Regions from separate parts of the Magnetovibrio massiliensis genome, predicted to be linked through region 2. Evidence: riboswitches for the same ligand, from Rfam matches in the RefSeq annotation. Region 2 holds a riboswitch; the other holds the start of a gene.
What was found. A riboswitch is a leader RNA that binds a small molecule or an ion and turns the genes downstream of it on or off. The one in region 2 is predicted to bind S-adenosylmethionine.

Region 1 (15,047 bases), on a different contig from region 2:
GATCGACCAAAATGCCCAAATGTTCATTTTTCTTCAGCAAGGCAAAGGCGCGTTTGGCCCCGGGCGCACCCTTGGGGATCAGCTCGCCCGTACCGTAGCGCTGGGCGAAAAGGTTTTGCAGCAACGGATTGTTCGGGGCGCGATAAAAGATGTGGCAGACAAAGCCCAAGATGTTGCTGGAGACCGGCAACAGTTCCCAGTTCGCTTGATGTGCGCCGAAAAATAATACCGGCTTGCCGGAGTTTAAAATGCGCTCCAATACATCCAAGCCTTCGATTTCGACGCGGTGTTTGCCTTTGTCGGTGAGCAGCTGGTCCATCACCGCAAATTCGAACGCGGTGTTTCCTAAGTTTTCCCACGCACCACGCAGGATCATGGCAATTTCGGCTTCGGATTTTTCAGGGAAGGTGCGCCGTAAATTTTCACGCGCATTCTTTGACGGTTTGAGCATCGGACCGAACGTTGAGGCCAAGGCCCCGCCGATAGCCGAGACCCAGGCAAACGGAAACAAACGCAACAGTCCCACAAACGCATACACAAACCCCGCCGAGACATAGTCCAGCGGTGTCGCTTCACGGGTTTTGACGGGGGTGAGACTGTCAGCCATGGTCCTTAGTCGTCGTCCTCAGGTGTGTCGCAAGTGTTGAGCAGGTTGTCGAGCAGGCCATCAATTTCGCTGGCGTCCTTCCAATCCAGCTCGACGTTGACGGTTTTGATGCGCTTTTGGTGAGCCGGGGTGAGGCGCACGTGATCCTTGGCGGTGGTGACCACAGTCATGTCCACGGCGTCGGATAAGATGGAGACGATCTCGGCCTCGCGGTATGGATGGTGGTCGTCGAAGGAACGAGTCTCGACGACATTGCACCCAATGTCTTTGAGGGTGCTGTAAAACTTTTCTGGGCGGCCAATGCCTGCGAATGCAAAAACTTTTTTATCGCGCAAGCTTTCGAAATCACCGACGGGTTTGAACTGGGCGCGAATAACGCTCAAGGATTTATAGCCGTGGCGCTGCACCCGCCCCCACACGTCGGCTTCGTCGGCGCCCAACAAAATAACGGCGTCAGCGCGGCTGAGGCCTTTTTCGACGGGTTCGCGCAAGGGACCGGCCGGCATCACCCGACCATTGCCAAAGCCATAGCCGCCGTCGGTGACGACCAAAGACAGATCCTTCACAACGCTTGGGTTTTGGTAGCCATCATCCATAATGATGAGGCTGGCCCCTTGTTCGACAGCGGCCTCGATGCCCAAGCGGCGTTCGCGGCTGACCCAGGTTGGTGATTTTTGCGCCAACAGCAAGGGTTCGTCCCCAACCTCTTTGGCGGTGTGAACGTTTAGGTCGACACGTTCAGGCCCGACCAGCGAGCCGCCGTACCCTCGTGACACCACATGTACGTTTTGGCCGCGGGCTTTTAGACGCTCAATCAAGTCTAAGGCCACAGGGGTTTTGCCTGCGCCGCCAACGACAATGTTGCCGACGCAAATGACGGGTACGGGGGCTTTCCACGGTTTGGCCGTGCGTTGACGCAGTGCGGCAATCCCGGCGACCGCACAGCCGATGGGGCGCAGCAAGCTCGGCAGCAGACCGTTGGATTTACGATCCCAAAAGTCAAATCCGCGCATCGTGATCTCCCTTTAAATAGGGGGTCAGAGTTGTCATCACGCGTTCTAGAACTTGGGCTTCGGAGGCTATGGCGTCTTGAGCCTGTTGGGCCGCGTTGGTGCGGTTCTGTTCGTTGGTCATTAAGTCCTCTAAGGTGTTTGTGAGCTCGCCTTCGTTGGCGACCCAGTGCGCGCCCCCTGCATCGGACAGCAGGGCGGAGGCATCTTCAAAGTTGCTCATGTCCGGTCCAAAAATCAAGGCGCAGCCCAGTTGCGCGGGCTCGATGGGGTTTTGCCCACCCGATCCTGCAAGGGTTTTGCCGATAAACACGACCGAGCACAAGCGATAAAATATGCCCAGCTCGCCCAAGGTGTCGGCGATATAGACATCTGTTTGATCAGAAAGGTCATCGCCGATTGAGCGTAGAGCGACGTTTAAGCCTGACGCTTTCAGGTCGTCTGCAATTTCACTTCCCCGTTCGGGGTGACGCGGCACAATGATGGTCAGCGGATTGTCGAGTTTGTCCCGGAGCGTCTTGTGAGCGCGGCCTGCGATGGTTTCTTCACCAGGGTGGGTCGAAGACGCAAGCCAAACGGGCCGTTCACCGATGGTGGATTTTAGCTTTGTCAGCTCGGCTTCGTCATAAGGCAGCGGAGCCGAGGCATATTTTAAGTTGCCGGGAACGTCGACGGCCTTGGCGCCTAGGTCTTGGAAACGCAAGCCGTCCGTATCGCTTTGGGCGAGGACCAGAGGAAACGCAGATAAAATGCGCCCGATCATCGCCCGGCTTTTACGCCACCCTTCATAAGAGCTTTGCGACATGCGTCCGTTCAGCACCACCATGGGCACGGCCCGCGCCCGGGTTTCTATGACCATGTTGGGCCAAAATTCGCTTTCGACCCAAAACGCCAAATCGGGTTTCCAGTGTTCTAAGAACCGTCGAACGTAGCTCACGCAATCAGCGGGGACATACTGATGAACCGCCCCTTGGGGAAGACGTTTAGCCATCAAGCGCGCAGACGTCAGGGTCCCGGTGGTCACCAAAATGGAGGTGTCGGGGTAGTCTTTTTGCACCCGGTCAATGAACGTCAGAACCGATAAGCTTTCGCCCACACTTGCCGCATGGATCCATACCAAGCGACCATCGGGGCGGGGCAGGGATGCGATGCCTAAGCGTTCCTCAAAGCGCGCCGCATCTTCTTTGCCGCGTTTCAGTCGCTTGTTGAGATACAGACGGATCAATGGCCCGCCCAGCGTCGTCGCCATGCGATACAGCGAAAGCTTCATGACGCTGTCTCCGATTTCACAGGCGCAGGTTCGGGGCTGGGTTGGTTGCAGGCTTCGTCGACTTCGAGTTGCAGCGCGTTCATGCGGTTTTCAAACTCTTGGCGCAGTGTTTCGTACTCTTCCTTGCTGGCTTTGCGCGGGATTTCCATCGGTTCGCCAAAAATAATGATGTAGTGCGAAAACGGTTTAGGGATCACCATGCAGTCCCAACTGTTGCGCCATTTCAGTTTGGTTGCGGAAATGCCGAAGGGCACCAGCTTCGCCCCGGTCATGCGCGCAATGTCTACGGAGCTTTGCTGCATACGTTGGCGGGGGCCTTTGGGGCCGTCGGGGGTCAGCGCCACCACACCGCCGGATTTTAGGACCTTGATGATGTTGCGCACCGCTTCGGTGCCGCCTTTTTTGGTCGAGCCCCAAATGGTCTTGATGCCAAAACGGTTGTACGCCTTGGCCGCGATTTGGCCGTCGCGATGCGGGGTGGACAAAATGTGCAGTGTCGATGCATAGGGCCAGCCAAACAGGCTTGGGATCAAACGCCCGTGCCAAAAGCTGATGAGCATCGGCGTTTCGTTTTCCACAAGACCTTCGACGTTCTCCAGCCCACGGTGTTCCCATTTGCTTGTGAGGCGCACAAAACGCATATAGCCCGCTGCCAGAGCGGAAATAGCGCTCTGAGCCCAGGGTTTTTCAAAGATGCGTTTGTAGAGCTTCACAGGTGAACTCCGATTTAAATCTCGAGAGCTTGTTCAGTGGCGTCTTCAGCGAATTGCAGTTGGTAGAGGTTGGCGTACTGGCCGCCTTTTTCCAGCAGTTCGTCGTGGGAGCCTTGTTCGACCACACGGCCTTGGCTCAAGACGATGATCAAGTCTGCATCCACAACGGTGGACAGGCGGTGGGCAATGACCAAAGTGGTGCGGTTGGCCATCAGTTCTTCCAGGGCCGTTTGCACGTGGCGTTCCGATTCCGTATCCAGCGCAGATGTGGCTTCGTCCAACAGTAGAATAGGTGCGTTTTTCAACATGGCGCGCGCGATAGCCAAGCGTTGACGTTGACCGCCGGACAGACGCACGCCGTGCTCACCGACCATGGTGTCGTAGCCTTCGGGCAGCTCTTGGATAAAGTCGTGGGCGGCTGCGTGGCGGGCGGCGTCTTGGATATCTTCGAAACTGGCACCTTTACGCCCATAGCCGATGTTGGCGCGCACGGTGTCATCGAACAGGGTGACTTCTTGGCTGACCAGGGCAATGGCGTTGCGCAGGCTTTCGAAGGTGACGTCGCGAATGTTTTGGTCGTCGATCAAAACCTTGCCGTCGGTGACATCGTAAAAGCGCGGCACCAAGTTCATGATGGTGGATTTGCCCGCACCGGACGTGCCCACCAAGGCCACGGTCTTGCCAGCGGGAATGGTGATGTTGATGTTGTCCAAAGCCGTTTCGTGAAAGCCGTCTTCGTCGGATTTGGGATAGCTGAACGACACGTTTTCCAGTTGGATTTTACCACCGCTGACGTTCAAGGTGGCCGCCCCTTCGGTTTCTTGGATGCGGCTGACGTGATCCAAGACTTTGTAGGTGCGTTGCGCGCCTGCTAAGCCTTCTTGCACGGTGGCGTTTAAATTCGCCAAACGCTTCATCGGCTCATAAGCCAAAAGCAGTGCCGTGATGAAAGAGAAAAAGCTGCCGGGGTCCGTGGCGTCTTGAATGACACGAAAGCCGCCATAGATAATGATGATGCCGATGGCGACGCCGCCCAAGGTTTCCATAATAGGGCTGGACAGCGCACGGGTGCGCGCACCTTTGTAGCTCAGCCCAAAGAGTTTTTCGACCAAGGTGTCGACGCGGCCACGCTCATAGCCTTCCATGGAATAGGCTTTGACCATGCGGATGCCTTGGAAGGTTTGTTCCAAGGTTGTCATCAACTGCCCGGTTTCGACTTGCGAGTTCACCGTGACTTTGCGCATGCGCCGCCCGATTTTTGCGATGGGCGAAATGGCGACGGGAAAAACGAAAATGGCGATCAAGGCCAGCTGCCAGTCCTGCCAGAACATGTTGCCGACCAAACCGATGAGCGACAGCATGTCTTTGCCAAACACGGTAATGGCATGTGACACGGCGACGCGCATAGACGTGATGTCGACGGTAAAGCGCGACACCAATGTGCCGGTGGCGTTGGCGTGAAAAAAGCTGATGTCCAGGTCGGTCAAGTGACGATACAGGCGGTTTTGCAAGTCCGCGACAATGCGCATGCCGACCTTGGACATGAGCACCTGTTGCGCGTACGTCGCGATGCCTTTGACGATGAAGACGATGAAGACCGATCCACCGATCAGCCACAGCATATCTTCGTCGCGGTTGACGAAGATGTCGTTGACGATGGGTTTCATGAGATACGCGCTAAACGTCGTGCAGGCGGCGACGACGGCCATGAAAGTCACAGCCAGAATCAACCAACCCGCATAGGTGCGGATGTGCTCACGCCACAAACGGCCCATCAATTTGGTGGTGGAAATGTGCGTCACGCTTTGACCCTAAACTTCAGCTCAAGAAACTGCCCAGACAATAGCACAGGGCCTTAGGCCCCCGCTAGCGTCATGCCATCGATGCGAACGCTAGGAGAATCAACGCCGTAGAGGAATTCCAGGTCGTTGGCCGGGGTCAATTCCTTAAACATTTCGCTCAAGTGTCCGGCAATGGTGACTTCGCTGACCGGGTACGCGATTTCGCCGTTTTCAATCCAAAAACCGCTGGCCCCGCGTGAATAGTCGCCAGTGACCATGTTCACGCCCATACCGATCAGCTCTGTGACCAGAAGGCCTTGTTTGATGTCTTTGATCAGATCTTCAACAGAAACGTCGCCGGCTTCCAGATAGAGGTTCGATGCCCCAGGTGACGGCGGGCTGGACACGCCGCGGCTGGCATGGCCGGTAGACTGTAGCCCCAGTTGGCGGGCCGAGCGTAAATCCAAGAACCACGTCGTGAGTTGGCCTTGGTCAATGACGTTGCGCGCCTGGGTCGCCAAACCTTCGTCGTCAAAGGCAGAGGAGCGCAGCCCGCGTTTGCGGTGCGGGTCGTCAACGATGTTGATGGCGTCGGCAAACAGCTGTTTGCCCATGCTGTCTTTCAAAAACGAGGTGCCGCGCGAGATGCTTGAGCCATTGATGGCGCTGGACAGGTGCCCAACTAAGGACCGTGCTGCGCGGTTGTCGTAGACGATGGGGACTTGTTGGGTCTCGGCTTTTTTGGGGTTGAGGCGCTGGACCGCGCGCTCACCCGCTGTGCGGCCGATTATATCGGGGTTTTGCAGGTCTTCGGCCCAAACGGCGCCGGTGTAGTCGTAATCGCGCTCCATCCCCGTGCCTTCACCGGCCAGCATGGACGCGCTCAAGGAGTGGCGTGAGCGCTGATAGGTGTGGGCAAAGCCGTTGGAGGCTGCAAACGCAATGGCGGACTGGCTAAAGCCTGCGGTGGCACCTTCGGTGTTGGTCACGCCATTCACGGCCAGTCCGGCGTCTTCGGCTTCTTGGGCGAAGGCGGTGAGTTGTTCTGCGCTGAATTCGGTGGCGTCATACATGTCGAAGTCGGTGAATTCGGTGGCCAGTTGGTCGGGATCGGCCAAGCCCGCAAACGGGTCTTCGGGCACGGTTTTCGCCATGGCAACGGCGCGTTCCACCAGTTCGTCCAGGGCTGCCTTGTCCGTATCGGAGCTGGAAACGATGGCCGCCGATTTGCCGACAAAGACGCGCAGGCCCAGGTCTTGCGCTTCGGACCGTTCCAGCTGTTCGACCTCACCCTTACGGCACGATAGTGACAGGGAGGTACCTTCGGCAAACAGAGCGTCCGCGGCGTCTGCGCCTTTGGATTTGGCCTGTTGGATCAAGTCTTGAAGCAGATTGAGCTTATCTTCGATGTCAGACGACATAATGTCCCCACGCGTTGGAATGATTACTCAACGTATGTAGGGGATATCGGGGCTTTAGCCAAGGGCTTGAGCGAATAAAGTTCTAATGCGAGCCCATGCCTTGGCAAGGATCACAGACACCGTAATAGACTTTGACCGAACTGGGATCGAGGAAGCTTTGGGCAACCGAGCCGTCAAGAGGGTCACGCCATTCCTGGTCTAGTTCGACCTTGTTGCACATGGAACAGCGCTTGACTCGGTCACTGGATGGGGTGGCGTGCCCGATGAAATGCACGGGCTGGGCCACGGTTTGCAGCGAAACGATGTGATTTTCCAGCCGAACCTCGTGGTTGTCCAACGGAATGATGCGCATTTCAAGCGCGCGCTTCAAATCCGGTGAATCGCAGCGATAGGGCTTGGAGATAATGGTGTTGCGCACACGCGCACCTTGAAGCATGACTTCAACAAACATACGGGTGGAATCGCCTGTGACGTACTTTAACAAGGGCTGTCCGATGACGTGTGCGTGCACCAACCCGTCCGCGTCATTTTCGATGGCGAACAGGTCCCATTGATCGTTGACGTCAATGATGATGTTGTCGGCGTCAACCGTAAATGCAACCGGTGGAATTTTTGCCTGTGTCAAACGCTCTCTCCCTGACTGTGCTGCCCAATCTTATGTTACGATATTTTGGGGAAAGTGCAAAGTCGCGGTCAAGCCGTTGTTGGGCGTGCTGGTCAATTCGATGGTTCCACCATGCATGTCCATTAGGCGCTTGCAGAGATACAGCCCTAACCCCGTGCCTTTTTCCGTCGAAGCGACAGCTGCGGTGGAATTGCGGAAGGGTTCGAACGCGGAGCGCAGCTGGTCTTCGTCCATGCCGATGCCGGTATCGATGATTTCGACAACGGCGGCCTCGCCTTGTTGGTAGACCTTCGCGGTGATGGTGCCTTCGATGCCGGTGTATTTCACAGCGTTGTTAAACAGGTTGTTGAACACCTGGGTCAAGGCACGCGCGTCGACATCGAACGGCGGAAGATCGCCCGGAATTTCGAATTTAACGTCGATTTTCTTTTCTTTGGCATTGGGCTGGATCAGCGTCGCACTTTGTTCGACCAATTCGCCCATATTGCACGGTGAGCGCGTGATGGCGTATTCGCCCGCTTCGATTTTGGAGATGTCCAAAATATCGTTGACCAAGCTCAGCAGCAGATAGCCGCTGTTGTGGATGATGCGGATATAATCGCCGTATTTTTCATGCTCCATGGGTCCGAAGACTTCGTGAAGGATGGATTCCGAATAACCGATCACGGCGTTTAGTGGTGTGCGCAAATCGTGGCTCATGGCGGCGAGGAAGTTCGACTTGGCGTCGTTGGATTTTTCAGCCTCTTCCTTGGCGCGTTCCAGTGCGCGTTGTTCGTTGTCTTGGGCTTGTTTCAGTGCCGTGATGTTGCTCAAGCTCATGACCACGCCTGTGCGGGTTGATTCAGAAACCACATAGGGCTGAAGCGTCAGCAGATAGATTTCACTGTCGTGTGCGGTGTGAACTTCTTGATTGATGGTTTCGCCCGTGCGGTTGGCGCGTTCGACCAAATCGACCAAGTTCGCGCCTGATAAATTCTGCGCCAAGTGATCGAAGGGACGTCCGACGTCGTGTTCAGTTAGACTCCAGACTTTCAAAGCATTATCCGTGAAGCGGCGTACGTTCAGCTGTTCGTCTAAGAACAAGGTGATGACGTTGCCAGAATTCATGAAGTTGTGCAGATCGTTGTTGAGCTCGGTGAGCTCCATGATCTTACTTTGGTGTTCGGCGTTGACGGTGAACAGCTCTTCGTTCACCGATTGCAATTCTTCGTTGGTGCTTTGAAGCTCTTCGTTGCTGGCCAGAAGTTCTTCGTTGGTGGCCTGCAATTCTTCGTTGGACGTTTCCAGCTCTTCGATGGTGGCCTGCAGGTTTTCGCGGGTGAACTGAAGCTCTTGTTCCAGATCCGTGATGCGTTGTTGCGATTCCTGACTGGCGTCATAGGTCGTGGTGTCGATTTCCTTGCCCGGCTCGGCGGGCTTGAGAGCTGTGCTTTCGATGAAGACTGCCGCCAGCTGTTCTTTGCCCTTTTGGTCGGGCAGGGGCTTGATCCTCATGTTGACCGAAACGCGCTCGCCCGGTCCGGACTTGATCACGATGTTGGAAAACGTCTGTTCGGAACGCGAGTTGAAGACCTTGGTCAAGCCCGTTGCCAAAGGAATGGCGAGATCGCGGATAACGCTTTTCGAGACGTCGTTGATGACCCGTCCTGTGGGCGGATTGAGGTAGCTGGACGATTCTCCGAACACATAAATCAGTTCGTTAGACTCGTTCACAATCATGGAAAACGGCAGATAGTCTGTGCCGACCACATCCATCAAACGCGCCAGCACGCGGTCTTCTTCAACCGTGGCATGAGCCGTTTGGCGACCCAAAAAACCATTGGTGAGGCTCATGCGCCCGCCGGAAAAAGCGCCCGTATTGGGAGATGCCGACTTCTGTCCACGCGAACGGAACACTTTCCAGCGGTTGTCCAAACAGGCAAACAGTTTTTCTGCCGTGCCTGTGGTTTCGCTGGGGCCTAGGACCAATATGGCTTCGGGACGCAGGGAGAAGTTGAACGTATCGACAACCTTTTGCTGCAAGGGCTGTTGGAAATAGATCAAGACGTTGCGACAGCTCACCAAGTCGATGTTGGTAAAGGCGGGGTCTTTGATCAAATCGTGTTTGGCGAACACCACCATTTCGCGCAGCGCGCGGGAGACCTTGAAACTTTCCGCATGGCGGAAGAAGTATTTGTTCAGCAAATGGGACGGAACGTCGGCGGTGATGCTTTCGGGATAGATGCCGTTGCTGGCAAAGAAAATGGCATCTTGGTCAATGTCGGTGGCGAAGATTTTGATGTCGACGGGTTGGTCGAATTTTTCGACGATCTCGTTACACAAGATGGCAAAGCTGTAGGCTTCCTCACCCGTAGAGACACCGGAAATCCAGATGCGGAATTCGCGCCCCTTTGCCTTCTCCAGCGCTTCGGGCAGCCATTTGCTTTCCAGCATGGCAAACAATTCCGGATCGCGGAAAAAGCTCGTGACGCCGATCAACAGTTCGCGGAACAGGGTATTGAGCTCGGACGAATTGCGCTCAACCAAGGTGATGTAGTCGTTCAAGTCTTCCAACTGGTTGACCGTCATGCGCCGGGCGATGCGGCGGGACACCGTGTTGGGCTTGTAATAGGTAAAGTCGATTTTACTTTTTTCACGCAGCAAAGAGAACAAGCGTGTGATGCCGGTTTTTTCTTCCAACAACGCCCCGCTTTTGGTTTTCAGCGTGGTGTTGGGGTGTTTGACATAGGACATCAACTGATGCGCCATGTTTTCGATGGGCAGGATAAAATCCGGGAAGCCGCCCGAAATGGCGTTTTTCGGCATGCCGTCGAATTTGGCGTTGCCGGGTTCTTGCACCATAACCATGCCGCCGGCTTCTTTGATGGCGCGTGACCCGCGGGTGCCGTCGGAACCCGTTCCCGATAGGATCATGGCGATGGACTGGCTTTTTGAGTCTTGGGCCAAGGATGCCAAGAAAATATCGATGGGCAGGTTGACGGTTTGTTGATTGCGGTTTTGATCCATCAAAGACAGGCAACCTTCTTCGATCCGCATGTTCTTTTTGGGCGGGATCAAATAGATGGTGTCGCGTTCCACAAGTGCGCCGTCTTCGGCAATGCGCACGGGGATCGGCGTGATCTTGGCGATCAGCTCATCCATCAAGCTTTTATAGTCCGGGGAAAGGTGCTGAACGATCACGAAAGACAGCCCGGTTTGAGCCGGGAGTGTCTTGAAAAAGGCTTGAATGGCTTCTAGTCCGCCAGCGGATGCACCCATGCACACAATATGCGATGGATGTTTTTCAGCATCTTTATTTGCTTTATCTCGATGTTCGTCCACTTGGATGTAACCCCTCAGGTAGGCACCTGGCTCCCAAGGGTATTCTGCTATACCTTAAGGTCATCTAAAAGGGTTATTTTTGTGTATATTTTATAAATTTTAGATTTATTCTAAAGAGCTGGCTAAATCCTGGATTAAGTCTAGCTTATCTTCGATGCCAACGGACAATCTCACGGTACCGGGGCGAATGCCGGCCGCGAGCTGTTCTTGGGCGCTCATTTTCTGGTGCGTGGTTGTCGCCGGGTGGGTGATCAAGCTTTTGACGTCGCCCAGATTGTTGGAAATATCGATGATTTCCAGGGCGTTCATCAGCTTAAACGCTTCTTCTTTGCCGCCTTTGACATGGAAGGCCACGATGGTGCCGCCTTTGCCGGACATTTGCTTCAGGGCCAACTCGTGCTGTGGATGAGAAGCCAGTCCCGGATAGATCACTTCTTCGATGGCGTCTTGGGTGGCGAGGAACTCGGCCACCGCCAAAGCGTTTTCACACTGGCGCGAAACGCGTAGTTCCAACGTTTCCATGCCTTTGATCAGGACCCAGGCGTTAAAAGGGCTGAGGGCCGGTCCGGTTTGGCGCAAAAATGGGGCGACGGTGTTTTCTAGGTAATCTTCGTTGTTGGACAAAATCGCACCGCCTAAGGAGCGTCCTTGGCCGTCAATGTGTTTGGTGGCGGAATAGGTCACCACGTCCGCACCCAATTCCAAGGGGTGTTGCAACACGGTCGAGGCAAAGGCGTTGTCCACCACCACCAAAGCACCGGCTTTGTGGGCCAGCTCGGACACGGCGGCGATATCGATGATGGACAGCGCCGGGTTGGACGGCGTTTCCAAGAACACGGCTTGAGCCGGTGTGCTGAGCGCCTTGGCCCAGGCGTCTAAGTCCGTGCCGTCTACGAATTCAGCCTGGATGTCCCATTGGGGCAAGATGTTGGCGATGACGTGATAGCACGCGCCGAACAAAGCTTGGGCGGCAACGATGCGGTCCCCGGCCTTCAGGTGCGGAGCCAGCGCGCCGAACACCGCAGCCATGCCGCTGGCGGTGCCTTTGCAGTACTTCGCGCCTTCGATGGCAGCCAAGCGGTCTTCGAAAATGGTTAGGGTCGGGTTGGCGTAACGGGAATAGACGTAATGGTCTTCATCACCCGTGAAGGATCGTTCAGCCTGCTCTGCACTGTCGTAAACGAAGCCCGAGGTCATGAACAAAGCTTCGGACGTTTCACCAAACGGCGTGCGATCAATGCCACCGCGCACTTGGCGGGTGGCGGGACGCCACGAAGAGGTGTCGGTTTTGGTCTTGTCGGTGCTCATCAAACTGTTCCTTTGCAAACAAAAATAGCCCGGACCGAAGGCCAGGGCTAACGTTTGCAATCCCATTACTTCGATCTTTTAGCGGATTGTTTTTCGTGGCCGCAAGCCGATCGGCCAAATCACCACGTTTCAGAGGCCATAAATGCCCAAAGTTCAGCGGTTCGTCAAGGGGGGTCTGCCTGGATTTACACCGGATTGGTAGGGAATAGGGGTGGCGATTATCGTTCCAGCGCCCATATAACTTGCAGCGCACAAAACCCTCTGGCATACGAGAAGACAGAAAAAAACTGGAGAGCCCCACATGTCCTTTACCGCCACCACGACCAACTTGTTTTTCGAACGCACCGGAATGGACCGCGACCGGGTGTGCTCGATTGTGGGGGACGCACTGGGGCAAGCCGACGACGGTGAGCTGTATTTGGAATACCGCCAGTCCGAAAGCCTATTGTTTGACGACGGGCAGCTGAAGTCTGCGAACTTCGACACGGCGCAAGGTTTTGGGCTGCGTGCGGTTTCCGGCGAAACGGCTGGCTATGCGCACGCGACGGAGCTGTCAGAAGACGCCATCAAACGTGCAGGCCAAACGGTTCAGTCGGTCTGTAAGGGCCAAGGCGGCACCCTAGCCGAACCGCCCCAAGGAACCAACGTGAAACTTTATGGCGACGTCAACCCGCTGAACGCCATGGCGTTTGACGTGAAGGTCAAGCTGCTCAGCGAAATCGACGCCTATGTGCGGGGCAAGGACGAACGGGTGAAACAAGTCTCCGTCTCGCTTGCGGGAAACTGGCAGGCCATTGAAGTCGTGCGCCCCGGCGGCGCGGTGGCGTCCGACGTGCGGCCACTGGTGCGCATCAATATCTCCGTCGTGGTGGAACAAAGCGGGCGCATGGAAAGTGGATCGTACGGCGCGGGTGGTCGGGCCGAATACGACAACTGGGTCACCCCTGAACAATGGCAACACATCGCCGACGAAGCGCTGCGCCAAGCCATTGTGAACTTAGATAGTGTACCCGCACCGGCTGGTGAAATGACCGTGGTGTTGGGGCCGGGCTGGCCGGGCGTGTTGTTGCACGAAGCGGTGGGCCATGGCTTAGAAGGCGACTTCAACCGCAAAAAGACGTCGGCCTTTTCAGGCTTGCTGGGCGAACGCGTGGCGTCCAAAGGCGTCACGGTGGTCGACAATGGCACCATCGAAGGGCGTCGCGGCTCGCTCACCATTGACGATGAAGGCACGCCGACGAACAACACGGTGCTGATCGAAGACGGCATCTTGAAAGGCTTCATGCAAGACCGCATGAACGCGCGCCTGATGGGCGAAAGTTCGACGGGCAATGGACGGCGTCAAAGCTATGCTCACGCACCTGTGCCGCGCATGACTAACACATACATGCTCGACGGCGACAAGGACCCGCACGAAATTTTGGCGTCCGTGAAGAACGGTCTTTATGCTGTCAACTTCGGCGGCGGCCAAGTGGACATCACGTCCGGCAAATACGTGTTCAGCTGCACCGAAGCTTATATGGTCGAAGACGGCAAAGTCACGGCTCCGGTCAAAGGTGCCACATTGATCGGCAGCGGGCCGGAAGACTTAAAACGCATTTCCATGATCGGCAACGACAGCAAGTTGGACACCGGCATCGGCATGTGCGGCAAGGACGGCCAAAGTGTCCCCGTCGGCGTCGGCCAACCCACCATGCGCATCGAAAACCTCACGGTCGGCGGCACGGCGGCTTAAAGCTCAGCGCCAAACGAACGGACAAGGCATAATATCTCCAGCCTATTGGCACCCGTTATGCTCGGGTGATCCAGTTCTTCACCGGCATGATAGGTAAATAATCCTTGACAACCCAGAGTGGCCATGTTATTTTTCTTGCGACGATGGCGTTTTGTATCACAAGGGCTTTTGCCAAATGGTTCAGTTGAAGACAATTTTGAAAACGATGGCCGTGGGCTTGGTTTTGTTCACGGCTCCCCTTGCCGGGTCTGCGGCTTGGGCTGGCGATGTGCCTGTGACCAAGGCAGACGTGGAACGCGCGGCGAATGCGGGGGAGTTCGACAAGGCTTATGAACTGCTGGTGCAACTGGCCGAAAGCGGCAACGCCCAGGCGCAGGGGTTTTTGGCGTATGTGTTGGCTGAGGGTGAATGGGGTGTGCCTGTAGATGAGGTGCAGGCGAAATCCTGGATGGAGAAAGCGCTGTCCCAAAATGATGCATTTGCACATTTGATGCTGGCTTTGACAAACGATCCAGACTCCGTCGATTTTTACACGGATGACCCAAGCATCATAAAAATTGATGATTGGAAACGCAGCATGCGCATTGCCGCGGAGAACGGCCATCCGTATGCCCAAAACGAACTTGGAGAGTGGGCGCGTTTGAAGCGTGAGACAAATGTGGCCTTAGAGTGGTATCGAAAGGCAACGGGCGAAAATCGGGACTTTTATGCTGCCAATTATTACTCATCAAAGAGCTGGGCTTTACAGCCTTCAGAATATCGAATTCATGATTTGATGCGAGTGCGAGGCGGAGGGAATCCTCGGGGATACCTTGCTTTGTCCATCGCGTTTGCCTGGGGTATGGGGACAGAGAAAAACTATCGATTGGCGCAGCAGTATCGTTATATGGCAGCGTTTTTGGGTGAGGCCGTTGATGATCGAACAATTCGCATCATTGAATATCACCTGACGCAAGAAGAGCAAAAAGCCCAGTTTAGGGTTGCATACGACTTGTTTAGTACGTGGTTTCGAAATCCTGCGACGTATGCTGGGCAAGCAGCCGCAGTCTGCATCAACAACAATGATTTCAATTCGGTTTGCTTGAAACACACACTCGATGATCACAGGGAATGTGCTGTTGCATATACACTGTGGTCGTTCAATCAAGTGATCGAATTCCCTGCATATCTTCAATGCAGACTGACGCGACTTAAAAAACACTATTCCTAACAACTCGAAATAATAGGTGATGATATGGCTGGAAACTCAGCAAAAA
Region 2 (15,047 bases):
CGGGCAGCCTCATACACCGCTTTGGGTTGCTGACCATATTGTTCACAGGCATGGCGTTGTTCATCTTGAGCGCGATGTTCGCGGTGTCGGGCATCGGGTTCTTGAACTTCACAGGTGCGCTTGTCTTGCTGGGTGTGGCGTGGAACTTCCTGTTCGTCGGCGGCACGACGTTGCTGACCGAAGCCTATAAACCTTCCGAAAAAGCCAAGACCCAAGGCGTGAACGAATTCATTGTTTTTGCCTCCGCCGCGACCGGGTCTTTTTCGTCCGGCGGACTGTTTAACGTGTCGGGTTGGGATGCGGTCAACTACGGCATGGCGCCGTTTTTGGTCCTGACGTTCACGGCAACGCTTTGGTATGCTTACACAAAACGCAAGGAAGCGTGAGGCAATCATGGGCAAGCCGGGCCGTGACGTATTCTTGTTTTGATTGCATGTTCAGTCGTGGCTATACTCTGTATGTCTGAATGCTTGTATGGAGAGGCTGTAAAATGTATCCCACAAACAATGAGGTTTTAGACACCATTGTGGACTGCATTCACAATGGTCAGTTTCTGCGGGCTTATCATTTGTGGTCGTCTTATAACCAAGTTGAACACAACGCCTGTGAAAACTGCCTGTACAAACAAATGCGCGGATTTGAAGACTGCTGCATGTGTTTGGAAACAAAATTGCGCACCCTAAATCTGTACGAAGACAATCACTCTCCCTTTGGGCATTCGTTGTCTTTGCCCATTGAAAAATTGACTGCGCACAACAAACGCCATCCTTTGCAGTAATTTGGTATAAGACGCGACCAAAGAAAAAGCCCAGCTTTCACAGCTGGGCTTTTATCTTGGTTAGGTGAGGGGGGGGGCTTAGTTGCCAAACAGCCCTTTAACAGCACCGCCGATGGAATCGCCGGCCCCTTCAAGCTTTTTGCCGACTTCACCGCCAGCATCGCCGAGGTTTTCAGCAGCCCCTTTGACCGCGTCGGTGGCCGCTTTGCCAACTTCAGCCGCTTTGCCGGAGATATCGGACAAGCCCAGTTGCGACAGGTCCACACCGCTGGCAGCCCCGCCGGCTTTGTCGGTGATGGCGCTGATCAGCTGTTCGACCACTTCTGCGGGGCTTGCGCCACCGTCGGGATCGTCTTTGCCGATGTCGGTCAGGTGAATGTCAGGCAGCGGCGTGGTCAACGTTTTGCCCTCGAACAAGGTGGCGGAAACGTTCACTTTGCCGTTTTTGATGTAGAAGTTGTTGATGATGACCTTCGGGCCTTCTTCTTCACCAGCTGCGCCGGAAGCTTCGGCTTTCTCTTCAGAGGCCCCTTTGTCTTCTGGACCGCTCATGGCTTTGACGAAGTTATCGACGTTTTCTTGGATTTTCGAAATGTTCGACCCACCAGAGCCGATTTCGTAAGTCACTTCCGGACCGTTGACCATGATTTCTTCAACCACGACCACATCTGGGGACCAATCTTCATGAAGTTTGACGCTGATTTCGCCCAGTTTGATGGCGCTGTCGGTTTTAAAACCTGCGGGGTTGCCGACCGTAAGTCCGCGCATACCGGCGCTTTTTTCACCCAGTTCGATGTCGACAGCATCCAAGGTGACGTTCACCTGGGTTGCGCGCGAACCGTGTTCTTCAACGGCGGCTTTTACCAAATCACCGGCATTGGAGGCCACGTATACAACGCCGCCGACGACGGCAACGATCAAAACAGCGATGCCGATTAAAATTTTCTTCAACATATAAATGACCCTTTCAGACCACAAGAATGACGCTTAGTGGAGAGTATGCACCCGTTGGTATATGGCTGCAATAACAGTGCGTTGCAATGATCAAATTCTTGAATTTTTCTGCACTGCACACCATATCTGATTTATGCAAATGAGACGCAAAAAATTGGTGGGGCGTCTCGAAAATTTAACGTCTTTATGTGACACTTGTTAAGTTAGATTCGTAAGAAAAGGTGACCTCCCCATGAATACCCGAGCCTTTAATCCCACTGGCGACCGTGAAATTGCGGGCGTTTTGTTGGCCGGTGGCCAATCCAACCGTTTTGGCGACGGTGACAAATGTCTTCAAGAGCTCGACGGCAAAACCCTATTGGAGCGTGCTGCCTTGAACGCGGCACCGCAAGTGGGTTCGTTGATGCTCAACATCAATGGAGATCCGGACCGCTTCCCGGAAATGGGACTTCCCATCATCAGTGACAACATCCCAGGCCATGCAGGCCCCTTGGCCGGTGTTTTGAGCGCCATGGAATGTGTCGTCAACCACGCCCCGCAAGCCCGTTGGATCGCGACGTTCGCCACCGACACGCCGTTCTTGCCGCCCAACTGGGTTGCTCGCGTTCGTGCCGCCATTACGCGTGAAGGTGCTGAAATGGGTACCGTGTCGTCCAATGGGCAAATGCATCCGGTGATCGGTGTGTGGCCGGTCGAAATGCGCTATGAACTGCGCAAGGCTATGTTGGACCAAGGTGTGCGCAAAGTTGACGCCTGGACGGGCCAATTCAAAGTCGCAAAGGTCGACTTTGAAACCGAAGGCAAGGACCCGTTTTTCAACATCAATACCGCAGATGATTTAAGCCAAGCCGCAAGCTTGATTTAGAGCGCATACATTCCTACTCTCTTATAATAGGGAATCGTAATAGGAATAGTGATGCGCGTGCTCCATATCGAGGACGAACATGCTCACCATGAGCATACCAAACGGCTCTTGGCTGAGATTTATGGTTCAAAACTCGACATGCATTGGGCGGACACCTTTGATTTTGGTGTCCGCGCCATTCAACAAGGCAATGAATACGACTTGGTGCTGTTGGACTATGACTTGTCCGACGGGCACGACGCGACGGAAGTCCTGCGAGACGTCGATGCCGCCAACTTAAACGTTCCGTTCATTGTCATCAGTGCATTGGATGCTTTAGACTTCGATGTCGAAGCCTTGCGCTATGGCGCAGATGATTATTTGCTCAAAGGCCACTTCACGGCCAAGGACTTAAAGCGCGCCATTACCTTTGCAACGTACCGCAAAGACAAAATGTCGTCGCTGAGCAAGATGGCGTTTTATGACCGCGTGTCCACGCTGCCCAATCGTCAGTATCTAACCGAATACACTGAGAAGTCCATCCACATCTCGACGCGTGTCGGGCGGTTCGTTGGGGTGTTCTATATCGACGTTGATGACTTGGACGGCATCAACAAAGCCCACGGCACGGAATGCGGCGATCAAGTCCTGAAAGTTTTTGGGGACCGCATTCAGCAAATCTTGCGCAAAACCGATACGACGGTGCGTGCGGGCGGGGATGAATTTATCGCCGTTTCGCCCGGCATCACCCGCATGGAACACGTCGAAGACTTGATGTCGAAACTGCGCGCCAAGTTGACGGGGAACATTGTCTATAAAGACAGCCGGGTCAAGATCGGGTGCTCCATCGGCAGTGCGATGATCCCCGGCGATACCGATAATTTGGACGACGCCATCAAACTGGCCTACAAATCCATGCGCGCAGATCAAGAAAAGCGCACGTCTTAAGCAACAGGCAGGTTGTGTTGATCCGCGTCGTGCCGTTTTAGACGGCGCTTTCGGGCGGGAAGCTTAGACGCACGCTGGTTCCCAAATCCGGCTGCGAGCGGATCAACATCTCGCCGCCGTGCAGTTCCATAATCTTGCGTGTCAAATTGAGACCAAGCCCCGTGCCTTTTGTTTGGCGGGTGTAGGCCGTGCCATCAACTTGGCCAAACGGTTTTTGTGCCAGTTGGACTTCTGCATGGCTCATGCCGATGCCTGTATCCTCGATGACCAATGTATGTCCTGCATCATCACAATCGTTGTAGATACGGATGTGGCCTTTGTCGGTGAATTTGATGCTATTGCCGATGATGTTGAAGAGCGCTTGTTTGACGCGCAAAGGGTCAATGCGCAAGGTATGAGTATGGTGTGAATCGTTGATGATCTCGATGTCTTTGCCGACCAGATGAGATTTCAAGGTCAGCAAAACGTCATCCAAGAGGGTCTTGATGGGAACCTCTTCAATCTCAAGCACCATTTCGCCCGCTTCAATTTTCGACATGTCGAGGATTTGATTGATGGTTTCCAACAAATGCATGCCGCTGGACATCACCAGTCCGGAATATTCCTTATACTGGTCGGGCAGCGGGCCGAAGGTTTCCAGGTTGATCATTTCGGAAAAGCCGATAACGGAATTCAGCGGCGTTCTGAGCTCGTGGCTCATATTGGCTAAAAATTCTGATTTGGCTTGATTGGCGGCTTCGGCCTGGATCTTCGCATTATACAAGTCTTCTTGGCGTCTGAGGTACATCCACAACAACACGGACAGCATCGCTGAGACGAGCAATGTTAAAATGGACACCCCCCAGTTCAATCCAAGACCTGCGGACGGGGCGAACGGTGTCGGGGCGAGCGATAGCGTCCAGGTGCGGTCCCAAACTTTGAAAGTTTGGCGAACGGTGTAGTCGGTTTGGTCCGTTGCATCTTGGCTGAGGTAAACACTTTGATCGCCGGATGACACTTGAAACGGCCCAATATTGTTTAAGGTGTCGGAAACGGCATCCTCAATCACAATGGATGTGCGAAAGACCGCTGTTACCACGCCATCGAATTGACCGTCCTTTTTTACGGGGAAATAGCCGACAAAGCCGGTGAAACCTTGAAACAACTTCAAGGGCGGCGTCACCAATGGCTCCAGGCTTTCGGAAACTTGTTGAAACACTTTCGCCGCAGGCGGGATGCTCAGGACGTTTTTGCCCTTGGTGTTGGGATTGGTTTGTTCGGGCACGACCCATTCAATCACCCCAGACGGCGCGACATAATTGGTGGCTTGAAAGCCCTTAAAGAGGTTTTGAAAACTCAAAACTTCAGAGGTGAAGTTTTCTTGGGTGTACGTGGTTTGAGAATCCCATTTTTGGGAAACCAATTCGACGACCCGAAACCGGTTCTCAAAAAACTCTTCCAGCCGCAACGCAGCTTGTTCGGCAATGACGCGTGTTTTTTCGAATTGCTGTTCTGCCTGAGTTTGTGTGACGTAGCGATCTGCGACCCACAAAAACGAACCCAACACTAAAAACAATGCAAGTGGAGCTGCGTATTGAATAACGGCCCGAATGTTGGGAGACATTGCCCGAAGGGATCCCTAGATAAGAATTAATGAAACTGAAGTATACGATCATAATGAACGGAAAGCAAAAAGGGCGGCCTCAAGAGCCGCCCTTTGCCGTTTTTGCTCGACCGCTTAGCGATCGATGTTGATTTTCAACATTTCTTCGCCGTCTTCACCGCTCAAGTGTACAGCACACGCGATGCACGGATCGAAACTGTGAATGGTGCGCAGGATTTCCAAGGGTTGATCCGGAACCGCCAAGTTGTGGCCTTGCAGGGCGGCTTCGTAAGGGCCGGATTGACCGTGGTGATCGCGCGGACCGGCGTTCCAGGTGGTGGGAACGATGGCTTGGTAGTTGGCGATCTTTTGGTCTTCGATAACAATCCAGTGACCCAAGGCCCCACGCGGAGCTTCCATGTAACCCGCACCTTGGCATTTTTTCGGCCAGGTTTTGGGATCCCACAGTTCTTCGTTGTGGGTTTTGGTGTCGCCACTTTGAATGTTGGCGAGCAGTTCCTTGTACCAACCGCGCATGAAGTCCAAGTAGATCTTGGTTTCCAATGTGCGTGCGGCCGTACGACCCAAGGTCGAGAACAAGGCCGTCACTGGAACGTCCAGTTTGTTGAGCGTCATGTCCACCAGTTCCTTGGCGTGTGCATTACCGGTTCCGTACATCATCAGCATGCGTGACAGGGGCCCCACTTCCATGGGCTTGCCGTTCCAACGCGGAGACTTCAGCCAGGAATATTTCTGCTCCACATTCAGCTGATCGTAGGGCGGGTTGGGGCCGGTGAAGTTCAGGTTGGTTTCACCTTTGTAGGGGTGAAGACCGATGCCTTCAGCCTTGCCGGAATAATCGTACCAAGCGTGATCGACGTATTCCTGGATTTCGCTTTCATTGTCCAAATCCACGTCATGGATAGTGGACAGGTCGCGGTTCAAGATGACACCGCGTGGCACCTTGAATGTGGACGGATCGAACGTGTCCCCAGTCGGGTAGTCACCATAGGTCATGAAGTTGCCGACACCTTCACCTTTGGCACCCCAGTCTTTATAGAAGCTGGCGATGGCAAGCGTGTCGGGCAGGTAGGCCTGATCGACGAAGGCTTCCATTTTGGAGATGACGTCCGAAATCTTCGCCAGCTGTTCCATGTTGATGGCACTGTCGGAGTTCGGATCCAGCGGGCTGGCCACACCACCGACGAGGAAGTTCGGGTGTGGGTTTTTGCCGCCGAAGATGGTGTGCAGTTGCACCACATCACGCTGCCATTCAAGTGCATCGAGATAGTGGGCCACCGCCATTAAGTTAGCTTCGGGCGGAAGCTTGTATTCAGGGTGTCCCCAATATCCGTTGGCGAAGATACCCAGCTGACCCTGTTCAACGAAGGTTTTGAGCTTTTTCTTCACATCCGAGAAATACCCCGGCGATGATTTTGGATAGTTGGACAAGCTCGACGCCAAGTCCGCGGTGGCTTTGGGATCAGCGCTCAGCGCAGACACCACGTCCACCCAGTCCAGCGCATGCAAGTGATAGAAGTGCATCACGTGATCGTGCACGTATTGAGCCGCGATCATCAGGTTGCGGATCAGCTGTGCATTGGGCGGGATTTTATAGCCCAACGCATCTTCAACCGCGCGCACGGACGCCATGCCGTGCACCAGGGTGCACACACCACAGATACGTTGCGCAAAGGCCCAAGCATCACGCGGGTCACGGCCTTGCAAGATCAGTTCGATCCCGCGCACCATGGTGCCCGAAGAGTACGCTTCGGCGATTGTGTTGTCCTGCATCTGGGCCTCGATACGCAAGTGCCCTTCGATGCGGGTAATCGGGTCAACGACCAGTCGTTTATTCATTGTTCAATTCCCCTAGCTCTAAGCATCTGCGTCATCGAGATATTCGGCAACCAAGTCGGTCAGTTGAATGACCTCTTCTTCGATGTCGAATTCTTCGAACACGTTGTCCAATGTGTGGTGGCAATAGGCGCACATGGTCACGATGGCGTCGGGCTCGACCTTGTCGAACTGCGCCTTCTTGAACTTGAACGCCGCGTGGCGAAGCTGTTCGGCACGTTCGTTCGAACCGACACCGCCGCCACCGCCACAACACCAGTTCATGGTGCCTGCGTCTTCGCATTCGACGAAGTTGCTTGTGACCATGTTCATCAGGTTGCGCGGCTCTTTATTGATGCCGCCACGACGGTTGATCTGACACGGATCGTGGAAGGTGAGACGGCGATCGTCCTTGCCCTTGGTTTTCAGCTTGCCTTGGGCACGCAGGTTGTCCAACAGCTCGATGATGTGGATCACCTCGAAACCATAGGTGCGACCGATCAGGTTCGGACCTTCCCAACGCAAAGCTTGATAGGCATGGCCGCATTCGGGGCTGATGACGCCTTTGACTTTCAGGCGTTCGGCAGCTTCGACCACACGCAAGACCAAGTTACGTGCCACGTCGCGGTTGCCCAGTTGGATGCCGACGTTTGTGGCTTCGAAGGCAGACATGGAAATGGTCCAAGTCACCCCCGCTTTTTTGAAAATGCGCGCCATGGAGCCGATGACTTCCGGGAACTCGGCAATTTCTTGGGCCGAGAAGATCGCCATGTAGTCCGCACCTTCTTTGTCGAATTCAATGGGAATGCCCGTTTCGGCCACAGCGGCTTTGACTTGAGCTTCCAAGGCTTTCGACAAATCACCCATGGGGCTGTTGCCGTCGGTATGACGTTCCGCCGCACCGATCAGTTCGACCGGGGCGTGGCCTGCAGCCGACATGCCTTCGCGCATTTTGCGGATCATCATGGTGATGTCGTTGCCGACCGGACAAACCATGGAACAGCGTCCGCACATGGTGCAGCTGTCATAGACCAAGGTTTCCCAGCCTTTCAGATCATCATCCGTCACCGGTTTGACCAAGCCCACCATACCGGCCAAGCGGCCCAGCAGGGTGAATTCACGCGACCAGATGCGGCGCATCAAGTCGAGCTTTTTGATCGGCGTGTATTTCGGATCTTCGGTGGCGCGGTAGAAGATGCACGATTCCGCGCACAAGCCACAGCTCACACAGCTGGAAAAGAAGCTGGCAACCGGGGCATCGATTTGTTCGCGCAGCGCATTGAGGCCGCGGGTCAATGTTGCGGTCATGATTCAGCTCCTTTGCGGCCTTGGATGGTGCCGTTGTAATACCGTGCCATCACGAACGTGAAGGCATGCATCAACTTGGTAAACGGGAAGGCGACCAGCAGAAGATCAACACTGAGAACGTGCAGCGCCATCATCAAGGTCGGATCGCCGAACAGTTTGTTGACGGCCACATATCCCGTGATCAAGGGCAGGGCGCTCAAGATCAGCACAACATAGTCATCGAACGTGGTGATGGCTTTGCGCACAGGATCGGTCATGCGTGAATAAAACAGCGCGATGATGGCTAGCAAGGCTAAAGCCGTCGAGCTTTCCACGATCACACGACCTGCGCCCGGCCAAGAGATGCCGAACGCATCCGTAAATAGAGCGATGTGCGGGGCGAAGAAGAAGAACGCGATGAAAAATCCCAAGTGGAAAATGTAGCCGCCGATGTATGTGATCGGCGCATACTTCACCAAGCCTTCACGTGGGAAGGTGCGGGTGAAGATGGTTTTGATACCTTGGGCGACGGGCTGGCCTTTTGGTGCAGCCAAATCTTTTTTGCGGCCCAAGATAATGATTTCCACAAGGCGCAACACAACGCCACCGAGGAAGATGATAAGCGCGATGTCGAACCCAGGTCCGCGCGCCCACATCAAGAGATCAAATGCTTCGTTGTTCATGACGATTTCTCCAGATCATGAGCATCCACAGTTTCGTGGGCTTTGGCTGCTTTGGCCTTGCCGGATTTGGCCAGCATGGCGCTTGCCGCACCAAGAGCCGCACCACCTGCGACGGCAGCGACACCGGCTTTGCGATAATCGCCTGACGGAACGGACAGCGGTTTGTAGAAGCCGCCGTTGTCCCAAAAGTCCGGCTCTGTGCAGCCCAAACACGGGTGGCCGGCTTCGATGGGGAAGCTGACGCCGTTGTTCCACTTGACCGTTGCACACGCACTTTTGGTGGTCGGGCCTTTGCAGCCGAGCTTGTACAAGCACCAGCCTTCTTTGGCACCTTCGTCGTCAAAGCCTTCTGCGAACAGACCTTTGTCGTAAAACGGTCGGCGATAGCAGCGATCGTGGATGGCATTGCCGAAGAACGCTTTGGGACGGCCCAATTCATCGAGTTCAGGAATACCGAAGGACAAGAAGTGCGCCAACACACCAGTCATGACCACCGGGATAGGCGGGCAGCCGGGCACGTTGATGATCGGCTTGTCCTTAATAATGTCGGTGACAGCAACCGCACCCGTGGGGTTCGGTTTGGCATGGCCGACACCGCCGTAGGCCGCGCACGTGCCCATGGACACGATGGCGGCAGCACCTTCAGCGGTTTGCTTGAGCATGTCTAAGTTCGAGATGCCTGCGATACACGAAAACCCGGGATCTTTGATCGGGATCGACCCGTCGACCACGACCAGGTACTTGCCCCAGTGCTCTTTCATCGCATGCTCGCGTGCCTCTTCGGCAGCATGGCCGGATGCGGCTTGCAAGGTGTGGTGGTAGTCCAGCGATACCGCATTGAAGATGAGATCTTCAATGCTGGGAGAATGAGAGCGGGTGATGGATTCCGTACACCCGGTACATTCTTGAAAGGAAAGCCAGATGACGGACGGGCGCGCTGCACTTTCCAGTGCTTCTGCAACGCGCGGGGCCAGGGCAGGGGATAAAGCCATTAAAGACGTCAGTGACGCGCAGTACTTCATAAATGCGCGACGGCTGATGCCGTGGGTCTTCATCATGTCTGCCAACTTAGGGGTGGTCTCCATTAGTCGGGTTCTCCCTTCAGTCTTTTGTGTTCAATTCAGAAATGCGTTCCGCCAACTCGCGAACGCCACGTTCGGCGTCTTCGGGCTGCGTTTTCAAAATCTGCGGAATAAACGTGATTTCGATGAAACGGGATTGATATTCGCCGTTTTCATCAAAATGTTCGATCCGCCACACACCCGGTATGGCGGTTTCGTGAATGCGGCTTTCGCCCAAAACAGTGAGCACACAGCTGACTTCGCCCGTGCCCAGAATGTCGTTAAAGATGCGCTCGTCACCCGTCGCAAACGGCATCGCGCCCAGATCGATGGTGGTTTCTTGCCCCGTTTCGATCAGCGCGGTTAAAGCGTGTAGAATTTCATTTAAAAGAGGCGGAGCGTTCCCCGTTTCTACAAACGATAGGATCTCATCCATCTCAGCAGACGTATTTGATTGCGGTATTTTGCAATCCATCGGCGAATTCCCCCTCAACCGATTAGAAACCTTCAAATTTATAACACGATAAACGAAGCTATCTAATGTTACAAGGTTTAACAATTTTGTAACGTAAATTATACCGCGTTGCACAAATTAGTACAACACTAATATGCTAATTTATTTTTTATTCCAGCGACTTATAAGTGAAATAATAGAGTCCGCCACTTGGGGAAGGGCAGCTTCCACAGCTGGGGTCAGGGTTTCGCCGACCCGCAGGTCTTTGGGCTGGATGCCAATCAGGGCACGTTTTTGTGGCACAGCAGAGCGCAAGCGCAGCCCGTCCATGATGTCGTCCAAGCCGATGTCATGCGGGCTACGCCCACGGGTGCGCAGGAAATGATCCATTTCGTTGCCTTCAAAGACTTGCACGGTGCCAACGGGCTGTTGAAGCTGTGCGGCGTCGATGATGATCAGAGCGCCTGCGTCTTCCATATCCACCATCAAGGTCATACCCATGGTGCCACCGTCCATAAGCTTGACGTCTTGGGTCGGGAATTCAGGGTGGGTTTTGAGGGTTTCGAGCGCCCGCACACCGACGGCTTCATCCGTCAACAAGATGTTGCCCAGGCCTAAGACCAAAATTTCTGAATTGGTGGAGTCGTGACTTGTATCCATATGGCGAAGCATACATAGTTCGATCTCCAAAACCAGTGAAAACGATGTGACACCCAAACGATGACTTCAGGTCCCAAACATATCCTCGGCGTGATTGGTTTTAGCGGAAACGGCAAAACCACACTGCTGAGCAATCTGATTCCCGAGCTGATTAAGCGCGGAAAGACGGTGTCGACGATGAAGCACACGCATCATAAATTTGACATGGATAAACCAGGCAAGGACAGTTATCGCCACAGAGAGGCCGGGGCGAAGGAAGTTCTGCTGACCTCAAACAACCGTTGGGTATTGTTGCATGAACTGCGTGAAGACCCTGCATTTGATATGGAAACGTTGATCGCCAAGATGTCATCGGTGGATATCTTGTTGATCGAGGGGTTCAAGTCACATCCTTATGCCAAGCTGGAAGTTCACAGGCCTTCTACAGGCAAAGCGCTCTTGGCGTCCAAAGACGACACGATCATCGGCGTTGCGACGGATGAGCAGATTGATGGGTTGGCCACACCGCAAATCGATTTAAATGACGTCGGGCAGGTGGCCGACTTCATCATCGCGCACATTTCTTTGGACGCTTAGCTCCAAACACCCATATTCAGGCGATTTTCGATTTCGTTGAGAACGCCATACCACGAATTTTCGCGGCAGGCCTCCAACGCGCCATCGACGCCTAAGTGTTGAACCAAGTTGTCGGCCAGAGCGGTTAGCTGATTGGCGACATCGTCCACATGTTTCAGGTAGTACCTCATTCTCAGGTCTCCTTCGTCCAGTGCCCCGATCATTCTTGATCGATACGGGCATATGTTAACAGTCAAACCTTTCCAGGTTATTAAGGTTATCTTCAATATCTCAAGTCTAGACGGTCTGAGCGAATCTGCAGTGACGGTCATCACATACAAATTCTTTACGCTTAGGCCTTCATACTCTTCATTCGCACGGAAAGGAGCGTGGTCATGAAGTTGGATACAGACAGCCCAGAATTTTGGAATCGCGTTGAACGCGAGATGCGCAACACCGACCCAAATGCATTTGTCCTCTTCAATCTATTGCTTAAGGCGGGGATATATCTGGCTTTGTTTACGGCTGCCTATCTTGTTCTTTACAATGTTCTTGAACCTCCAAGAGGCTTTTTTGTCACCCCCTTCGAAATCGCCGTGCATCCTTTTTTTTGGGGTATCTTCGGTGTCATTTTAATCGTGACCGGTGCCATCTTACGCTATCGCGCAATGGGTCCGGCGATGGAGAGGGTGCGGGCTAAAAGTTATTAACACACTTAAGTTTGTGTGTATTATATTTAAATAACAAAAAAATGTGTTTTTATAAATTGACAGCCATACTTCTTGTGTGTTTTATGGGTGTCACAGGATGATCATCCCTGGGTGCATTTATATGTGTCGAATTGATCCGCGGTGATTTGAGGGGGCAGCTTGCGACCGCGTGAACAAATCAAAGCTAAAGCGCCGCGGAAAGGCACCGCGGGTCCAAAATGATCAAAGGCGGTTGAGATGTTGAACACACGTACACCTTTCCAAATGCCCCAGGGGGACATCAAGGAGCATCCGATGAACTTTCTGTCTTCATCCTTACCGTCGATGTGCAGCGCAGCGTAACCGCACGCTTTAAATCGCGACCAATCACAAATTCACAGCATTTCGCAGGCTTCAAGGCCTGACGAGAAGGGTTTCTGTGCCCTTAAATCAAGGATGTAAGACCATGACACACCAACGCGCCAATACAGCCCAGAGCACGGATTGGGCGGATTTCTCGGAACAAACCCTGTCCTCCGTCGACGATATTTCAGAGTTTCGCAAAGGCATTTCCAGCTACATTGCAGGCGATTGGCATGACGACCGGTGGAAGACGTTCCGTCTGCGCTTTGGCATTTATGAGCAGCGCCAAGCGGGTGAGCATATGATGCGCATCAAGCAGCCGGGTGGACGCTTAAGCTTTGCCCAAGCGCGCACCATTGCCCGGGCCAACGCAGCCCATGGGGGTGGCGACGTGCACATCACCACGCGCCAAGGTATCCAGCTGTATTTCATTGCGTTGAAGAATCTGACCCCGCTGATTGAGGGGCTCAACTTAGGCGGTGTCAGCACACGTGAAGCGTCCGGCAATACGTTCCGCGCCGTCACGGCCTGCCCCAAAGCCGGGTTTTGCGGGGCAGAGTTAACCGACGCTGCAACTGCGGCCGATCAGTTGGCGCGTGCCTGGTTGCGCCATCCATTGACCCAGCACATGCCGCGCAAGTTCAAAACGACGGTTTCGGGCTGCGAGCAAGATTGCGGTCTCAGCACCATTGACGATTTGGGTTTTATTGCGACGGATAGGGACAGTGAACAAGGTTTCCGTGTCACCGTCGGCGGCGGGTTGGGCACCCATCCAACCAAGTCTATAGACGTGTTCGACTTCGTCACCGAAGACGCACTGCCTGCGGTTCAAGAAGCCGTGGCGCGCGTGCATGTGGCCCATTCCAGCCGGATCAACAAAAACAAGGCCCGCACCAAGTTCTTGGTCAAACGCTTTGGCGCGGAGGAATTCGTTCGCTTGGTCAAAGAGCAGTTCAACGCCATTCGCGATTTTGAACGTCGCCAATGGGCAGAGCTGGATTGGTCACAAGCGCGAGACGCGGGTGATTTGCGCTTGCGCGGGGCCATCGACCAGCCCAACGGCGGCGTTGCCGTCGGTGTTGAAGTGCCCTTAGGCTGGCTGACGTCGGGTCAGTTGGAACAATTGGCCGACTTGGCAGAAAAGGCCGGAGCCGATGAACTGCGCCTCACACGCGATCAAAACATTGTCGTTGTGGGTCTAGACAAAGCCGCCGTTGAGCCCTTCATCGATAACGTTAAAAACATTGGTTTGGATGCCAGTGGGCGCAAACATGCCATGGACAATCTGGTGTCCTGCCCCGGCACCTATACCTGCGCCATCGGCATTACCGACAGCCATTCCCTGGCTGAAAGCTTGCTGGATGCGGAACCCGAATTTGCCGGTTTGCCGGCTGTGAAGCTGCGCATCTCCGGCTGCCATAACTCTTGCGGTCATCACCATATTGCCGACATTGGTTTGCATGGTGTGGCGAAGAAAATTTCCGGCAAACCGGCGCCGCACTACCAAGTCCACTTGGGCGGTACGGCGGAACAACACGGCATCTTAGGTCCCGTGTTCCCCGCTGCTCATGCCAAAAAGGCTATTCGCTTGCTTTTGGAAGGCTACAAAGTGGGACGGATGGACAACGAAACGGTACGCGCTTGGGCAGAACGCTTGGGCAAAGAAGGCATCGAACGCTTATTGGCTCCGGTCCTGACCAACCTAGAGGCTAAAGCAGAACAATTGCGCTTTGACATCGGTGACGACAAAATCTTTGTTCCGCCAGCCACAGCTACGGGAGAATGCGCAGCAGGCGCGGTCGTCGCGGAACATTTGTCCGATCTCGCCCGTGTGGCGCGCCAAGACATTGTGCGTGCCGAACAGGTTGGTAACCGGGAACAAGCCTTGATCCATGTGGATGAAGCCTTGAAGTTGCCCGCGCAACGTTTGTTGGTCATATCCGGCGGAAATGAAGACCAGACCTTGGACGCGTTGATCGCCCACATTCGGGACCAATGGTCCCATGACGAAGGCTTACTCTCAGCTTTGAACGAAGCTATAAGCGCCAAAGACGCTGCACAGCAGGGCAAGGAACCGGCTACGGCCAGTTCCACGCTCAGGGGGTGGGCCAAAGCCGTCGACCACGAGGTCGAGCGCATATTGAGCGCCATTCCGGGCTTTTTAGCGGGAGCTGCACAATGAAACGGGACCTGTTGAACAGCCAGATCCAAGACTGGCGCAAGCTTGACGGTAAAGACGTTTTGTATGCTGTCTTGAACAATGAGGCCAACGCTGGTGTCGCGGTGTCATCCTCATTCGGCGCAGAGTCGGCGGTTTTGCTGAGTTTGGTGGCCGAAATCGATCCCTCAACAC

Region 1: it holds a riboswitch for S-adenosylmethionine, as region 2 does, so the genes downstream of both, metZ (O-succinylhomoserine sulfhydrylase) here and V5T82_RS06525 (nitrite/sulfite reductase) in region 2, are expected to answer to the same signal.

Annotation. Positions count from the first base shown of each region.
Region 1 covers NZ_JBAHUR010000008.1:51,299-66,345, reverse strand. Annotated here, with positions in the region: gene V5T82_RS11140 (lysophospholipid acyltransferase family protein) at 1-607, opposite strand, end outside; gene lpxK (tetraacyldisaccharide 4'-kinase) at 613-1,620, opposite strand; gene V5T82_RS11130 (3-deoxy-D-manno-octulosonic acid transferase) at 1,607-2,887, opposite strand; gene V5T82_RS11125 (lysophospholipid acyltransferase family protein) at 2,884-3,600, opposite strand; gene msbA (lipid A export permease/ATP-binding protein MsbA) at 3,615-5,402, opposite strand; gene V5T82_RS11115 (TldD/PmbA family protein) at 5,456-6,802, opposite strand; gene V5T82_RS11110 (hypothetical protein) at 6,885-7,427, opposite strand; gene V5T82_RS11105 (chemotaxis protein CheB) at 7,458-10,685, opposite strand; gene metZ (O-succinylhomoserine sulfhydrylase) at 10,854-12,056, opposite strand; SAM riboswitch at 12,115-12,192, opposite strand; gene tldD (metalloprotease TldD) at 12,358-13,791, shown strand; gene V5T82_RS11090 (tetratricopeptide repeat protein) at 13,967-15,001, shown strand; gene V5T82_RS11085 (LysM peptidoglycan-binding domain-containing protein) at 15,026-15,047, shown strand, end outside.
Region 2 covers NZ_JBAHUR010000003.1:328,831-343,877, forward strand. Annotated here, with positions in the region: gene V5T82_RS06450 (MFS transporter) at 1-386, shown strand, start outside; gene V5T82_RS06455 (hypothetical protein) at 491-778, shown strand; gene V5T82_RS06460 (AsmA family protein) at 857-1,732, opposite strand; gene mobA (molybdenum cofactor guanylyltransferase MobA) at 1,965-2,597, shown strand; gene V5T82_RS06470 (diguanylate cyclase domain-containing protein) at 2,649-3,524, shown strand; gene V5T82_RS06475 (sensor histidine kinase) at 3,562-5,127, opposite strand; gene V5T82_RS06480 (nickel-dependent hydrogenase large subunit) at 5,242-6,966, opposite strand; gene V5T82_RS06485 ((Fe-S)-binding protein) at 6,985-8,250, opposite strand; gene V5T82_RS06490 (hypothetical protein) at 8,247-8,912, opposite strand; gene V5T82_RS06495 (hydrogenase small subunit) at 8,909-9,997, opposite strand; gene V5T82_RS06500 (hydrogenase expression/formation C-terminal domain-containing protein) at 10,014-10,448, opposite strand; gene V5T82_RS06505 (HyaD/HybD family hydrogenase maturation endopeptidase) at 10,590-11,087, opposite strand; gene mobB (molybdopterin-guanine dinucleotide biosynthesis protein B) at 11,148-11,663, shown strand; gene V5T82_RS06515 (hypothetical protein) at 11,660-11,833, opposite strand; gene V5T82_RS06520 (hypothetical protein) at 12,038-12,352, shown strand; SAM riboswitch at 12,481-12,560, shown strand; gene V5T82_RS06525 (nitrite/sulfite reductase) at 12,798-14,876, shown strand; gene V5T82_RS06530 (phosphoadenylyl-sulfate reductase) at 14,873-15,047, shown strand, end outside.